DNA from 3 places in the Streptomyces sp. 5-10 genome. Region 1 is predicted to be linked to each of the others. Evidence: riboswitches for the same ligand, from Rfam matches in the RefSeq annotation. Region 1 holds a riboswitch; each other region holds the start of a gene.
The links. A riboswitch is a leader RNA that binds a small molecule or an ion and turns the genes downstream of it on or off. The one in region 1 is predicted to bind cobalamin.

Region 1 (4,967 bases):
GTGGGCGTCCGCGAGCAGCCCGGGCTCGAACGCCTTCACCCCGTCCGACAGCGCCCGCTCGATGTCGAGCGCGCCGACCAGCCGGTCCTCGGAGGCGCCCACGGGCAGTTCGACCATCCGCGCGGGGCGCGCCTCGCCGGTGCCCGGCTCATGGGGCCCGTCCGGGCAGGACGGGTCGGGCGCGGCCGGATCGCAGGAGAACCGGCACCCGGCCACCACGTCCACCTCGGGCAGCAGCGAGGCGATCGCTCTTACGGCGGTGCTCTTGGCCGTGCCCTTCTCGCCGCGCACCAGGACACCGCCCACGGCGGGCGAGACGGCGTTGAGGAGCAGGGCGAGCCGCAGGCCGTCCATGCCGACGATCGCGCTGAAGGGGTAGGTGGTGGTCACGCGGCGGTACCTCCTGGGGTGCGTGGGGGTGGCGGTTCGGTGTGGGGGCGGGGGTTCGTCACGTCGTCCCCCCTGGCACCCCCGGAGGGACGAACGGCAGCCCCTCCGGGACGCCCTCCTCGATGAGCCGCAGCAGCGCGTCCGTGTCGGCGTGCTCCTCGATCAGGTCGCCGAGGCGGTCGAGCTGCTCCTCGCGCAGCTCGCCGAAGTGGGTGTCCGGCGCGGGGACGAACGCCCGGCCCGCCGCGGCGGCCACCCGCCGCAGGAACGCCCGCCGGAAGCCGTCGCTCTCCAGCGAGCCGTGCCAGTGCGTGCCCCACACCGAGCCCACCCGGCAGCCGTCCAGGAAGGGCTCATCGGCCCCGTCCAGCAGCTCGGCGACCCCGTGGTGGATCTCGTAGCCCTCCACCCGCTCGCCGAGCGCCTCGCCCACCGGCCGGGCCAGGGTCTTCTCGGCCGCGAACCGCACCCGCACCGGCAGCAGCCCGAGCCCGGCGACCGTCCCGGCCCTCGACTCGACCTCGTCCTCGATGCGCTCCCCGAGCGCCTGGAAGCCGCCGCAGACGCCCAGCACCGGGCGGCCCTCGGCGGCCCGCCGGGCGATCGCGTCGGCCAGCCCGCGCTCACGCAGCCACTCCAGCGCCCTTACGGTGCCCCGGGTGCCCGGCAGCACCACCAGATCGGCGTCCGCCAGCTCCTCGGGCCGGTCCACGAACCGCACGATCACGCCCGGTTCGGCCGCCAGCGCGTCCACGTCCGTGAAGTTGGACATCAGCGGCACGGCGGCCACCGCGATCCGCAGGACGTCCGCGCCGTAAGGAGGCGCCACGACGCTCTCCCGCACCGCGCCGCGCAGTGACACCCGCAGCCCGTCCTCCTCGTCGATGCCCAGCCCGTGGGCGAACGGGAGCACCCCGACGGTCGGGCGCCCGGTGAGGCCGCGCAGCATCTCCAGGCCGGGCTCCAGAAGGCTCACATCGCCGCGGAACTTGTTCACCAAGTAGGCGGCCACATGCCGTTGGTCCGCCGCCGACAGCAGCGCGGTCGTGCCGAAGAAGGACGCGAAGACGCCACCGCGGTCGATGTCCCCGACCACCACGACCGGAAGCCCTGCGGCGCGCGCCAGCCCCATGTTGACGATGTCGGTGCGGCGCAGATTGATCTCGGCCGGGCTGCCCGCGCCCTCGCAGATCACCGCGTCATGGGCGCTCCGCAGCTCCTCCAGGCACTCCGTGACGGTCTCCAGCAGCGCCTCACGCCCCGTGGAGAGCCTCTCGCCGGGCGAGGGGGCTCCGGGCCCGCCGAAGTACCCGCGCGCGCTCAGCTCGCCCACCGGCTTGCCCAGGAGCACCACTTGGCTGCTGCGGTCGCTGCCCGGCTTCAGCAGGACCGGGTTCATCAGCGCGCTGGGCTCGACGCGCGCGGCGGCGGCCTGCATGGCCTGTGCCCGCCCGATCTCCGCTCCCTCCCGGGTGACGAAGGAGTTGAGCGACATGTTCTGCGCCTTGAAGGGCGCCACGCTGACGCCCTTACGGGCGAGCCAGCGGCAGATCCCGGCCGTCACCACGCTCTTGCCCGCGTCGGAGGTCGTGCCCGCGACGAGCAGCCCCCCGCCGCGCGCCCCGGAACCGTCCGTGCCGCCCTTACCGCGTATCCCGCTCATCCGCCGCCCCTTTCCAAGGCCCGGGGCCGCCCCGTCAACGCCCTCAGGACCGGCCGGGCCGCTACGGACACCCCGAGCGACAGGACGCCGACGCACCGCGACAGCCGTATCGCCCGCTCGATGTCGGCCGACTCCACCGGCCGCCCGCCGGAGTTGAGCACCGGCCGGTGCTCGACCCGGCCGCCGTACGCGAGGGTGCCGCCCAGCCGGACGCCGAGCGCGCCCGCGAAGGACGCCTCCACCGGGCCCGCGTTGGGGCTCGGATGGCGCCGGCCGTCGCGCCGCCAGGCGCGCCACGCACCGCGCGGATCGGGGCCCGCGAGCGTCGCCAGGGCAGCCGTAAGGCGCGCACCGGGCCAGCCGGCCACATCGTCCAGCCGGGCCGCCGCCCAGCCGAACCGCCGGTAGCGCGGCGACTTGTGGCCCACCATGGCGTCCAGGGTGTTGACGGCGCGGAAGCCGATGAGCCCCGGCACACCGCCCACGGCGCCCCACACCAGCGCGCCCACGACCGCGTCGGAGGTGTTCTCGGCGACCGATTCGACCACCGCGCGGGCGATCTGCGGCCCGTCCAGCGCCTGCGGGTCGCGGCCGCACAGATGCGGCAGCCGCTCCCGGGCGGCCTCGAGGTCCCCGGCGGCCAGCGCACCGCCGACGGCCCGTGCCTCACGGCCCAGGCTCGTGCCGCCCAGCACGGCCCAGGTGGCGGCGGCGGTCAGCGCGACCTCCGCGCCACGGCGGCCCCCGAGGCCCCGTACGGCGCGGGTCAGCAGCGCGGCACCGGCGGCCGCGCCGCCCGCGCACAACGCGGTGTGCAGGGCCCCGTAGCCCCGGTGGTCGCGCCACAGCCGGCGCTCGGCGGCCCCGGCGGCGCGCCCGAACGCGGCCACCGGATGGCCGCGGCGCGGATCACCCGTGGCGAGGTCGCCGAGGAAGCCGAGGGCCGCGCCGCACGCGAACGAGGCGTGGTCGGCACGCATCCGTCAGGCCGCCGTCACGCCTCGGCGCGGCGATACGGAAGGCGATACGGAAGCGGATCGGCCGGAGGGGCCGGAAGAGCCGGAGCGGACAGGGAGGGCTGGCGGCGTGGCGGTGCCGGGCATGGCGGTATGTCCTCACTCAGGGTCCTCGCCCTGGTTCGACGTGACCGGCGGTGAGAGTCTCCTGGCTCCCGGATCCGCGGCCCTCCCGGTCTTCCAGCCCCGCGTACGCGACGAACCGTACGGACGAGCCGTGACCCCATACAGGCGATGGGAGGGTGCTCCCCGGTGACAGTGGCGGGACCGCGCCGGATTCTCACCGGCTTCCTCTCCTGCCGCCGTTTGGCTCGGGAAGTCCACCATGGGCCGCGAATGGCCGTCAACTCGCATATGACCCATCACGCCCGAGTGTGCCGAGCCCCACAGACAACCGCCCCTCACAGGACGGCCGCCGGACGGTCGGCGCTGGTCAGCGCCACCATCCGGCGGCCGGTGGGTGGTTTGGGGAAGCGGCGTCCTCAGGCGACGATCAGATAGATGCCGTACGCCACGACCGCGGCGCACACCGCGAAGCAGGCGTACGCGCCGGTGCGCGCGAGCGGGGAGCCGTCCACCGCGCCCCCGGGCACGGTGGCGGCCGTGCCGCCCTGCTCCGGCGTCGCCTTACGGGAGGTGCCGACGATGCCCAGGGTGAAGACGCCCACCATGCCGACCGTCACCGCGAGGCTGACGCCGAAGACCTGGCCGAGTGCCGCCCAGTCGATGTTCATGTTTCCTGGCTCCTTAACGGGTGGTGCTGCTCGCGGCGGCGGGGGTGGGGGTCTGCTCGGGCGTGTTCTCCGAGGTGCCGTCCTCGGGGGCGGCGCTCGCCGTACCGGCGGGCGGCGGGGCCACGGACCGCAGTGCGGCCGTGACGGCGCCCACCGGCTCCTGGGCGGCGACCTCGTTGACGTTGGTGTGGTCCACGGGCTTGCGGCGCGACAGCATCCAGATCGCCCCGCAGGCCAGGACGGCGAGCACGGCCACCGCCGTGATGCCCGCGTTCCCCTGGTCGGCCAGGAGCGCGGCGGCGCCCGCCACCAGACCTGCGGCCGGCAGGGTCAGCACCCAGGCGACCACCATCCGGCCCGCGGTCGACCAGCGCACCACGGCGCCCTTACGGCCGACACCCGCGCCCATGACGGCGCCGGAGCAGACCTGGGTGGTGGACAGCGCGAAGCCGATGTGGGAGGAGGCGAGGATGACGGTCGCGGCGCCGGTCTGGGCGGCGAAGCCCTGCGGCGGCTGGATGTCGGTGATGCCCTTGCCCATGGTGCGGATGATGCGCCAGCCGCCCAGGTAGGTGCCGAGCGCGATGGCCAGGCCCGCCGAGACGATGACCCACAGCGGCGGGTCGGAGTCGGGCGCGACCACGTTCCCGGTGACCAGCGCCAGGGTGATCACGCCCATCGTCTTCTGGGCGTCGTTGGTGCCGTGGGCCAGGGAGACCAGGGCGGCCGAGGCGATCTGCCCCGCGCGGTAGCCCTTCGCGGTGTCCTCCGGGGAGCGGTCGCGGCCGAGCCGGTAGGTGAGCCGGGTGGCGGCCAGCGTGGCGATGCCGGCCACGACCGGCGCGGCGACGGCGGGGATCAGGACCTTCATGACGATCGCGTCGCCGTTGACCCCGTCCAGGCCGACGGAGACCACCGTGGCGCCGATCAGACCGCCGAACAGGGCGTGCGAGGAACTGGAGGGGAGTCCGGCGAGCCACGTCACCAGATTCCACAGGATCGCGCCGACGAGTCCCGCGAAGATCACTTCTGGCTGGATACCGGATCCCTCGTCGATGATCCCGCCGGAGATGGTCTTGGCCACCTCCACGGACAGGAACGCGCCGACGAGATTGAGGACGGCCGACATCGCCACCGCCACCCTGGGCCCGAGTGCTCCCGTGG
Region 2 (4,967 bases), on a different contig from region 1:
CCCGGCCCACCGCCGCCGAGGCGCTCGCCGCCCTCACGGACATCGCGGGACCCCCGGACCAGTTCCCGACCCTCCCGACGGCCCCGGCGACCACGCCCTACACGGACGTCCTGACGCGCGGCCAGATCCCGGCGGGAGGACTCACGCGCCGCACGGCGACGCTGGTCGGGCGCCGTCCATTGCTCCTGGCCTGCGCCGCCGCCGTCACGGCGCTGGCCATCGCCGTTCCGTTCACCGTGATGAGCCTGGGGGACGGATCCGGGGACAAGGCCACCCCGGCACCGGGCAAACCGGCCGCCGCGGGCTTCATCGGCGACCCCCGCACGGCCGACCCCTGCGCCCTGCTGAAGCCCACCGTGTTCCATCGGTACGAAGTGGCCGAACTGAAGCGTGATGAGGGCAACTTCAACCGCTGCGACGTCAACCTGAAGGAGCGTGACGAGGAGGTCGTGGGCGTCAGGGTGGAGCTCGACGCCGATGCGCTGCCGGAGGCCGTGAAGAGGAAGACCAGGGGCAGGGTCACCGTCGTGGAGCGCGCCGCCGAGGGCGACGAGTGCGTGCGAGCCATGGCGGTGACCGGCGCTCACGACAACAGCCTACGGATCACCGCGGTCGCGAGACGGCCTGCCGAGATCAAGCAGCCGTTGTGCGACACCGCCGATATCGCCACGCGATTCGCGGTCGACGTGCTCAACCGCGGTGAGATCCCCCGGCGTTCCCCGAGCTTCCCGTCCAACTCGCTGGCTCACCAGGACGCGTGCACGCTTCTTGACGTCAAGACACTGGAGAAGGTGCCCGGTATCGACGCCCGGGACCCGGACGTCGGATTCGGCCGCTGGGACTGTCAGTGGAAGAGCACCACTAACGAGTTGGAGGTGGACCTGCGATTCGACCAGGGCAAACTGCCGAGCGACAAGGGCGCCCGGTCCACCAAGCTCAGCGATCACCAGGCCATCGTGCTGCCGGAGGACGAGGGCCCGGGGAGCTGCCGCGTCGAGGTGGTCCACCGTGAGTACACCGGCCTGGACCGGGTGCAGGGCACCGAGCGGGTGGCCCTCGTCCTCAAGGGGGCGGGCCCCAAGGGGCGGCCCTGCGAACTGGCCACCGATCTCGCCGGATCGGCCGCTGCCGCGTTGCCACCCGCCTGAGGCGCCGTGGTGCCAACGCCCGCCAAGGCCGCCGCCGCGCACCCGCCCGTGCGCCCGGCGTCCCCGTCAGTCCGTGGAGTCGGGCTCGGTCCGCTCGGCCGCGAGCAGATGAATGAGCAGCAGTACGATCCCGGAGATCAGGAAGACGCGCGTGGCGGCCTCCAGCCCGTTCCACGTCTTGGACTGCCACATGGCGAACCACTCGCCGCCGATGGCGATGAACCCGGCGCCGAACAGCAGCATCAGCATCAACAGCCCCACGGTGCTGGCCTGACGGGCGCGGCGGACGCTGCCTCCGCGCAGTCCCGCGCCCCACATGGCCGTCCCGGCGAGGAGGACGAGGGCGGCGATGCTCTCCCAGACGATGATGGCCACGTAGGCGGTGTCCTGGAGTGCGGTGGACGTGATGGCCCGCCACATCAGGTCGTCGTCCTTGAACGTGGTGTCCATCGCCAGGACATGGCGGACGAATTGCTGATTGGTGTCGAAGTCGGTGATGTTGCCGAAGGCGACCAGCGCGATGTACAGCGCGATCGTCCCGGTGAGCACCGCCGAGACGGCGGAGTAGGTACGAAGGGATCGTATTCTGCCGGCTCGCTCGCTCACGATGACTCTGTCTCCCCGTTGTATTCCGTCGATCGGACCGAGCCGTAGCGTACAACTGTTTGGCTCAGTGGGCCCGGTGGCGGGGAGACGCAGGTCACACGCGGCCGTGTCACAGGGGGCGGGCCATCTCGTCCGAGGGCTCGTTGATGAACATGGTGTACCGGCTGAACGTCATCACCCTGCGGAAGCCGGCGGCCACCGATGCGCGACTGGTCGGGCCCGTCGGCGGCCGGACCGACCTCGAGACGTGGCCGTTCGACGCTCTTGGTAGTCTCGGGGAGCCAGTCGTGCCACATCCGAGGCCAGGGAATCCGGTGCGAATCCGGAACTGACGCGCAGCGGTGAGGGGGACGGGCGGGGCATGTGACACCACTGGGAGGAGTTCGTGACGGCCGTGGGGCCGTCGCGGACGAGCACCGGGAAGGGGCCCCGTCCGGACGAGCCCGAGTCCGAAGACCTGCTGGCACCTCCGCGCCCGGTGCGCGGAGGACGTCCGTAGGCCAGGCTCCGCGTACGAGCCCCGACCACCGAGGCTGCCCGTGCTCCGCTCCGCCCGCCGTACCGCGGCGTTCCTGCTCGCCCCCGCCCTTCTGCTCACCGCGTGCGGCGGCTCCGGCCATGACGGCGCGGACGCCGGAAGGCCCGCCGGTCCGGGCTATCCGCGCACGATCGACAACTGTGGTCACAAGGTCACCTTGACGTCCGCCCCGAAACGGGCCCTCTCGCTCAACCAGGGCACCACGGAGATCCTGCTCTCGCTCGGCCTCGCCGACCGCATGGCGGCCACCGCCACCTGGACCGACCCGGTGATGAAGGGCCTGGAGAAGGCCAACGCCACGGTGGAGCGCCTGGCGGACAACGCGCCGTCCTTCGAGAAGTCCCTGGACGTCGAACCCGACTTCGTCACCGCCTCGTTCGTCTCCACCCTCGGCAAGGGCGGCGTGGCCACCCGCGAGCAGTTCGAGAAGCTGGGCGTGGACACCTATGTCTCGCCGTCCGACTGCGCGGCGGGCAGGGACACCGACAGCGGTGGCGACGGCTCCCGCGCCAAGCCCCTCACACTTGATGTCGTCTACGGCGAAATACGCGACCTGGCCCACGCGTTCGGTGTCGACGAGCGCGGCGAGAAGCTCGTCGCACGGCTGAAGGAGCGCGTGCGCAAGGCCACGGAGGGACTGGACGCCTCCGGTGTCTCCCTCATGTACTGGTTCGCCAACTCCCAGTCGCCGTATCTCGCCGGCTGCTGTGGCGCGCCGGGCGCCATCACCCGGGCCGTCGGGGCGAAGAACGCCTTCTCCGACACCCACGACGAGTGGCCGCAGATCAACTGGGAGACCGTGGCCGACCGCGACCCGGACGTCATCGTCCTCGGCGATCTCACGCGCAAGCAGCAGACCGCGGAGACCGCCAGGGCCAAGATGCGTTTCCTCGAGACCAACGCCGCCACCCGCAATCTCACCGCGGTGAAGAAGAAGCGGTACATCCTGCTGAGCGGGCAGGCCATGAACCCGTCCATCCGCACGGTCGAAGGGGTGGAACAGGTCGCCGCCGGGCTGCGCGACGCGGGGCTCGCCAAGTGAGCACCCGCCACCTGAGCGCCCGCCACCTGAGCACCCGTCTCCTGCTGCTGGTCGCGGGAGGGCTGGCCGCGCTGCTCGCGTCGGTCGCCGTCGCCGTGACCATCGGCCCGGCCGACATCTCCACGGCCGACGTATGGGCGGCGGTCACCGCCCATCTCGGCCTGGGGGAGAGCACCTTGCCGCCGCTCCGGGACGGCATCGTGTGGAACCTGCGCATGCCGCGCACACTGCTCGCCGCCGTGTGCGGGGCGGGTCTTGCCCTCTGCGGGGCCGTGATGCAGTCCCTGCTGCGCAATCCCCTGGCCGACCCGTTCGTGCTCGGGGTGTCCTCGGGCGCCTCCACGGGCGCCGTCACCGTGGTCGTGCTCGGCGTGGGCGGCGGGGCCGTGTCCCTGTCGGCGGGCGCGTTCACCGGCGCGCTGCTGTCGTTCGGCCTGGTCCTGGTGCTCAGCCACAGCCTCGGCGGCAGCACCGACCGCGTGGTGCTGTCCGGAGTGGCCGCCATGCAGCTGTTCTCCGCGCTGACCTCGTTCATCGTCCTCACCTCCGCGGACGCCGACACCACCCGGGCCGTGCTGTTCTGGCTCCTCGGCTCGCTCACCGGCGCCGGGTGGGGCGATGTGCTGCTGTGCACCGCCGTCCTGGCCGCCGTCCTCGTGGTCTGTCTCGGCTACGCCCGCACCCTGGACGCGTTCGCCTTCGGGGAGGAGGCCGCGGCGGCGCTCGGCGTCCGGGTGGCCCGTACCCGTCTCGTCCTGCTGTGCGCGACCGCGCTGCTCACCGCGACCCTGGTCAGCTCCGCCGGGGCCATCGGCTTCGTCGGCCTGGTCCTCCCGCACGCCACCCGCGCCCTCACCGGCCCCGGCCACGCCCGTCTGCTGCCGGTCACCGCACTGGCCGGGGCCATCTTCCTGGTGTGGGTGGACACCGCCGCCCGCACCGTCATCGACCCGCAGGAGGTCCCGGTGGGCGTGGTGACGTCCCTCATCGGCGTACCGGCCTTCGTGGCCGTGCTCTACCGCGACCGGAGGAGGACATGACCGACTCCACCGCGGAAACCCCGGGTACGGAGCCCCCCGCCACCGCGGAAACCCCCGGGACGGAGTCCCCCGCCACCGCGGAGGCGGTGCCCGGGCTCCGCGCGGACCGCGTCAGCCGCCGCACCGACGGCCGGCTGATCGTCGACGGCATCACCCTCACCCTGCGCCCCGGTGAGACGGTGGGTCTGCTCGGCCCCAACGGCTCCGGGAAATCAACCCTGTTGCGGCTGCTCGCCGGGATCCTCGCCCCCTCCGCCGGGATCGTCACCCTGGACGGCCGTGCCCTGCCACGGGTCGGCCGCCGCGCCACGGCCCGCCGTATCGCCACCGTCGAACAGCACGCCCACACCCAGACCGAACTGACCGTCCGCGAGGTGGTGGCCCTCGGCCGTATCCCGCACCGGCGCGCCTGGGCATCGGCCTCCGCCGCGGACACCCGGGCCGTCGACGCGGCCCTGGAGCGCAGCGGACTGACCGGCCGGGCCGGTCAGTCGTGGCACACCCTCTCCGGTGGCGAACGCCAGCGCACCCAGATCGCCCGGGCCCTCGCCCAGGAACCGCGCGAGCTGCTGCTCGACGAGCCGACCAACCAC
Region 3 (4,967 bases), on a different contig from region 1:
TGAGCTGACGCTGCCGGACGGCACGGTCCGGCGCTACGTCACCTACCAGGAGGCCGACGCCGCCAACCAGCGCGCGGGCTCCACCGGAGTGATCACCGCCGTCACCCAGTGACGCCGGGGACCACCCCGGCGCCCACCCCCGGCGCACGGCGACCCGGCTGTCAGTGGCCTGCGGCAGACTGCGGGCATGGATATCACGATCAGGCACGCGCGGGACGAGGAACTGGACGGAATCGGGGAGCTCACCGCGCAGGTGTACCTGGGGGACGGGCTCCTGGACTTCGAGGACAGTGATCCTTATCTCGCCACCCTGCGCGACGCCCGCCGCCGGGCCGCCGAGGCCGAGCTGCTGGTCGCGGCGGACGCGGCCAGCGACGAGGTCCTGGGCGCCGTGGCGTTCGCCGTGCACGGCGGGGCGTACGCGGAGCTGGCCCGCCCCGGCGAGGGCGAGTTCCGGATGCTGGCCGTCCGCCCCGAGTCGCGCCGACGCGGCGCCGCCGAAGCACTCGTACGAGCCTGCCTGGACCGGGCCCGCGCACTGGGCCTGCGGCGCATAGTGATCAGCAGCCAGCGGTCGATGACCGCCGCCCACCGCCTGTACGAGCGGCTGGGTTTCGTCCGTGCCCCGGAGCGCGACTGGGCGCCCCTGCCGGGGACGGACATCACCCTCTGGGCCTTCACCGTGGAGCTGTGACGCCCGCCGCCACACGCCCAAGTGATGGCCTGACGCGCGCCCCAGGTCACGGGCCACCTCCGGAACGCATGAGCACATTCATGCGAAACTCCGCAGCTCCGACACAAGATATGGGGGCGCGTGCGTCGGCCGACACAAGATGTATGCTCGTGCTCGCTGTCGCCGCAGGGGAATCCGGTGGGAATCCGGAACTGTCCCGCAACGGTGTACGTGTGCGCTCAATTCGGCGTGCCCGTGAGTCCGAGCACCTGCCGACGGCCCTGTGAACACGTCCCCCGGCCTCGAGGGTTGGGCCGATGGACGCTGCGTGGTGTGCCCGGCGTACGAGGAGTGCGGCATCGGCATGCCCGTACGCGCCCATCGCACCACCCCTCGTGGCCCCAGCCCAGCGAGGGAGAGCACCTCAGTGACCATCGCGCCCGCCGATCCGGTTTCAGCGCAGGCGGCTTCTCAGGCAGCGGACGACGCGCCCGGGACCGCCCTGCTACGGACCCTTACCGGACTCACCGCCGACCTGCCCGCCACCGATCCCGGCAAGGTCGCGGCCGCCGCCCTGCGCGGCCGTCATCCCGGCTCGGACGAGGCGGAGTTGCGGGCCCTCGCGACCGAGGCGGCGGCCGGGCTGATCGCCGAGGAGCCGGAGTACTCGCGGCTCGCGGCGCGGCTGCTGGCGCTCACCATCACGCAGGAGGCGGCCGGGCAGGGCGCGGTCTCCTTCTCGGCCTCCGTCCGGGTGGGCCACCGCGAGGGCCTGCTCGCCGACTCCACCGCGGAGTTCGCCGCCGCCCACGCCGAGCGGCTGGACGCGCTGGTGGAGCGGGCCCTGGCCGACGGCGCCGACAACCGCTTCGGCTACTTCGGGCTGCGCACCCTCTACAGCCGCTATCTGCTGCGCCACCCCCTCACCCGTCAGGTGATCGAGACCCCGCAGCACTTCCTGCTGCGCGTGGCCTGCGGGCTCGCCGAGGACCACTCGGAGCGGGCGCTGGAGGACGTGGCCGAGCTCTACCGGCTGACCAGCACGCTGTCGTACCTGCCCAGCTCCCCCACGCTGTTCAACTCCGGCACCCGGCATCCGCAGATGTCGTCCTGCTATCTGCTGGACTCGCCGCTGGACGAGCTGGACTCGATCTACAACCGCTACCACCAGGTGGCGCGGCTGTCGAAGCACGCGGGCGGCATCGGCCTGTCCTACTCCCGCATCCGGGCGCGCGGTTCGCTGATCCGGGGCACCAACGGGCACTCCAACGGCATCGTGCCGTTCCTGCGCACGCTCGACGCCTCGGTGGCCGCCGTCAACCAGGGCGGCCGGCGCAAGGGCGCGGCCTGTGTCTACCTGGAGACCTGGCACGCGGACCTCGAGGAGTTCCTGGAGCTGCGGGACAACACCGGCGAGGACGCCCGCCGCACCCACAACCTCAACATCGCCCACTGGATCCCGGACGAGTTCATGCGCCGGGTCGAGGCGGACGCCGACTGGTCGCTGTTCTCCCCGGTGGACGCGCCCGATCTGGTGGACCTGTGGGGCGAGGAGTTCGACGCCGCGTACCGCAGGGCCGAGGCCGAGGGGAAGGCCGTCAAGCAGGTCCCGGCCCGCCAGCTGTACGCCCGGATGATGCGCACCCTCGCGCAGACCGGCAACGGCTGGATGACGTTCAAGGACGCCGCCAACCGCACCGCCAACCAGACCGCCGAGCCCGGCAGGGTCGTCCACTCCTCCAACCTCTGCACCGAGATCCTGGAGGTCACGAACGACGGCGAGACCGCCGTGTGCAACCTCGGATCGGTCAACCTCGCCGCGCACCTGGGCGAGGACGGGCAGCTGGACTGGGAGCGCCTGGACGCCACCGTCCACACCGCCGTGACCTTCCTCGACCGCGTGGTGGACATCAACTTCTACCCCACGGAGGAGGCCGGGGCCTCCAACTCCCGCTGGCGCCCGGTGGGTCTGGGCCTCATGGGCCTCCAGGACGTCTTCTTCCGGCTGCGGCTGCCGTTCGACTCGCCCGAGGCCACGGCGCTGTCCACGCGGATCTCCGAGCGCATCATGCTCGCCGCGTACGAGGCGTCCTGCGAGCTCGCCGAGCGCCACGGCCCGCACCCCGCCTGGGCCGAGACCCGCACCGCGCGCGGTGTGCTGCACCCGGACCACTACCCGGACGCGGTGGCCACCTGGCCGGAGCGCTGGCAGGCGCTGCGCGCGCGGATGGCGAAGTCCGGGATGCGGAACTCACTGCTGCTGGCGATCGCGCCGACCGCGACCATCGCCTCCATCGCGGGGGTCTACGAGTGCATCGAGCCGCAGGTCTCCAACCTCTTCAAGCGCGAAACGCTCAGCGGGGAGTTCCTCCAGGTCAACTCCTATCTGGTGGACGACCTCAAGAAGCTGGGCGTCTGGGACGCCCAGACCCGCGAGGCGCTGCGCGAGTCCAACGGCTCGGTCCAGGACTTCTCCTGGGTGCCCGCGGACGTACGGGAGCTGTACCGCACCGCGTGGGAGATCCCGCAGCGCGCCCTGATCGACATGGCGGCGGCCCGCACCCCGTACCTCGACCAGAGCCAGTCGCTGAACCTCTTCATGGCCTCGCCGACCATCGGCAAGCTCAGCTCGATGTACGCGTACGCCTGGAAGCGCGGCATCAAGACCACGTACTACCTGCGCTCGCGTCCGGCCACCCGGATCGCCCAGAGCGCCCGGGGTGGCGCCGCCGCCACCCCCGCGCCCCTCCCCGTGCAGGAGGCCCCGGCCGAGGCCGACGCGATCGCCTGCTCCCTGGAAAACCCCGAGTCCTGCGAGGCCTGCCAGTAATGCCCACCGCATCCGAGATGACCACCGTGAACACCGCGCCGGGCCACACCAAGAACCTGCTGGATCCCGGGTTCGAGCTGACCCTGCGGCCGATGCGGTACCCGCAGTTCTACGACCGCTACCGCGACGCGATCAAGAACACCTGGACCGTGGAGGAGGTCGACCTCCACTCCGACGTCGCCGACCTCGCCAAGCTCTCCCCCGGTGAGCAGCACCTGATCGGCCGTCTGGTCGCCTTCTTCGCGACCGGCGACTCGATCGTGGCCAACAACCTGGTGCTGACGCTCTACAAGCACATCAACTCCCCCGAGGCGCGGCTGTATCTGTCGCGGCAGCTCTTCGAGGAGGCGGTGCACGTCCAGTTCTATCTGACGCTGCTGGACACCTACCTCCCCGACCCGGACGACCGCGCCGCGGCCTTCGCCGCCGTCGAGAACATCCCCTCCATCCGGGAGAAGGCGGAGTTCTGCTTCCGCTGGATGGACTCGGTGGAGAAGATCGAGCGGCTGGAGACCAAGGAGGACCGCCGCCGCTTCCTGCTCAACCTGATCTGCTTCGCGGCCTGCATCGAGGGGCTGTTCTTCTACGGCGCCTTCGCGTACGTGTACTGGTTCCGCTCGCGCGGGCTGCTGCACGGCCTGGCGACGGGCACCAACTGGGTGTTCCGCGACGAGTCGATGCACATGGAGTTCGCCTTCTCGGTCGTGGACACCGTCCGCGAGGAGGAGCCGGAACTCTTCGACGACGAACTTCAGCGGCAGGTCACCGACATGCTGAAGGAGGCCGTCGAGGCGGAGCTCCAGTTCGCCCGCGATCTGTGCGGCGAGGGGCTGCCGGGCATGAACACGGCGTCGATGCAGGAGTATCTGCAGTGCGTGGCCGACCAGCGCCTGCGGCGGCTCGGCTTCGCGCCGGTCTTCGGCTCGGAGAACCCGTTCTCCTTCATGGAGCTGCAGAACGTCCAGGAGCTGACCAACTTCTTCGAGCGGCGCGCTTCGGCGTACCAGGTCGCGGTCGAGGGGTCGGTCGCCTTCGACGACGACTTCTGATGTCTACAGGGCGGGCCGGACCCGGAGAGGTCCGGCCCGCCCTGTGCGGTGGGACACACTCAGTCGTTGGGCACCGTCTCATAGCGGGCGGTGCCCTCGGCCATCTGCTTCAGCACATCCTTACGGTCGCGCTTGGAGAGCCGGTCGATGTAGAGGTAGCCGTAAAGGTGGTCGGTCTCGTGCTGGAGACAGCGCGCGAAGTAGCCGGTGCCGCGCACCGCGATCGGCTCGCCGTTGAGGTCCTGGCCGCGCACCACCGCGTAGTCGGGGCGGGCCAGCTCCGCGTAGGCCGTGGGGACCGACAGGCAGCCCTCGTTGGAGTCGTCCAGCACCCGGCGGTCGGCCGGCAGCTCCTCCAGCACCGGGTTGCACACCACGCCCACATGGCGAACGCCCTCGTCGTCCATGCAGTCGT

Region 2: another riboswitch for cobalamin. It lies ahead of IEJ02_RS13170 (ABC transporter substrate-binding protein); the one in region 1 lies ahead of IEJ02_RS17725 (cobalamin biosynthesis protein).
Region 3: another riboswitch for cobalamin. It lies ahead of IEJ02_RS26360 (ribonucleoside-diphosphate reductase subunit alpha); the one in region 1 lies ahead of IEJ02_RS17725 (cobalamin biosynthesis protein).

What each region holds. Positions count from the first base shown of each region.
Region 1 covers NZ_JACVYG010000013.1:101,113-106,079, forward strand. The annotation lists gene IEJ02_RS17715 (putative cobaltochelatase) at 1-390, opposite strand, end outside; gene IEJ02_RS17720 (cobyric acid synthase) at 449-2,053, opposite strand; gene IEJ02_RS17725 (cobalamin biosynthesis protein) at 2,050-3,033, opposite strand; cobalamin riboswitch at 3,192-3,409, opposite strand; gene IEJ02_RS17730 (hypothetical protein) at 3,552-3,803, opposite strand; gene IEJ02_RS17735 (inorganic phosphate transporter) at 3,817-4,967, opposite strand, start outside.
Region 2 covers NZ_JACVYG010000008.1:155,727-160,693, forward strand. The annotation lists gene IEJ02_RS49860 (serine/threonine-protein kinase) at 1-1,148, shown strand, start outside; gene IEJ02_RS13165 (DUF2165 domain-containing protein) at 1,215-1,754, opposite strand; cobalamin riboswitch at 2,020-2,233, shown strand; gene IEJ02_RS13170 (ABC transporter substrate-binding protein) at 2,294-3,334, shown strand; gene IEJ02_RS13175 (FecCD family ABC transporter permease) at 3,361-4,374, shown strand; gene IEJ02_RS13180 (ABC transporter ATP-binding protein) at 4,461-4,967, shown strand, end outside.
Region 3 covers NZ_JACVYG010000026.1:59,968-64,934, forward strand. The annotation lists gene IEJ02_RS26350 (DUF7196 family protein) at 1-112, shown strand, start outside; gene IEJ02_RS26355 (GNAT family N-acetyltransferase) at 188-694, shown strand; cobalamin riboswitch at 811-964, shown strand; gene IEJ02_RS26360 (ribonucleoside-diphosphate reductase subunit alpha) at 1,101-3,503, shown strand; gene IEJ02_RS26365 (ribonucleotide-diphosphate reductase subunit beta) at 3,521-4,552, shown strand; gene def (peptide deformylase) at 4,612-4,967, opposite strand, start outside.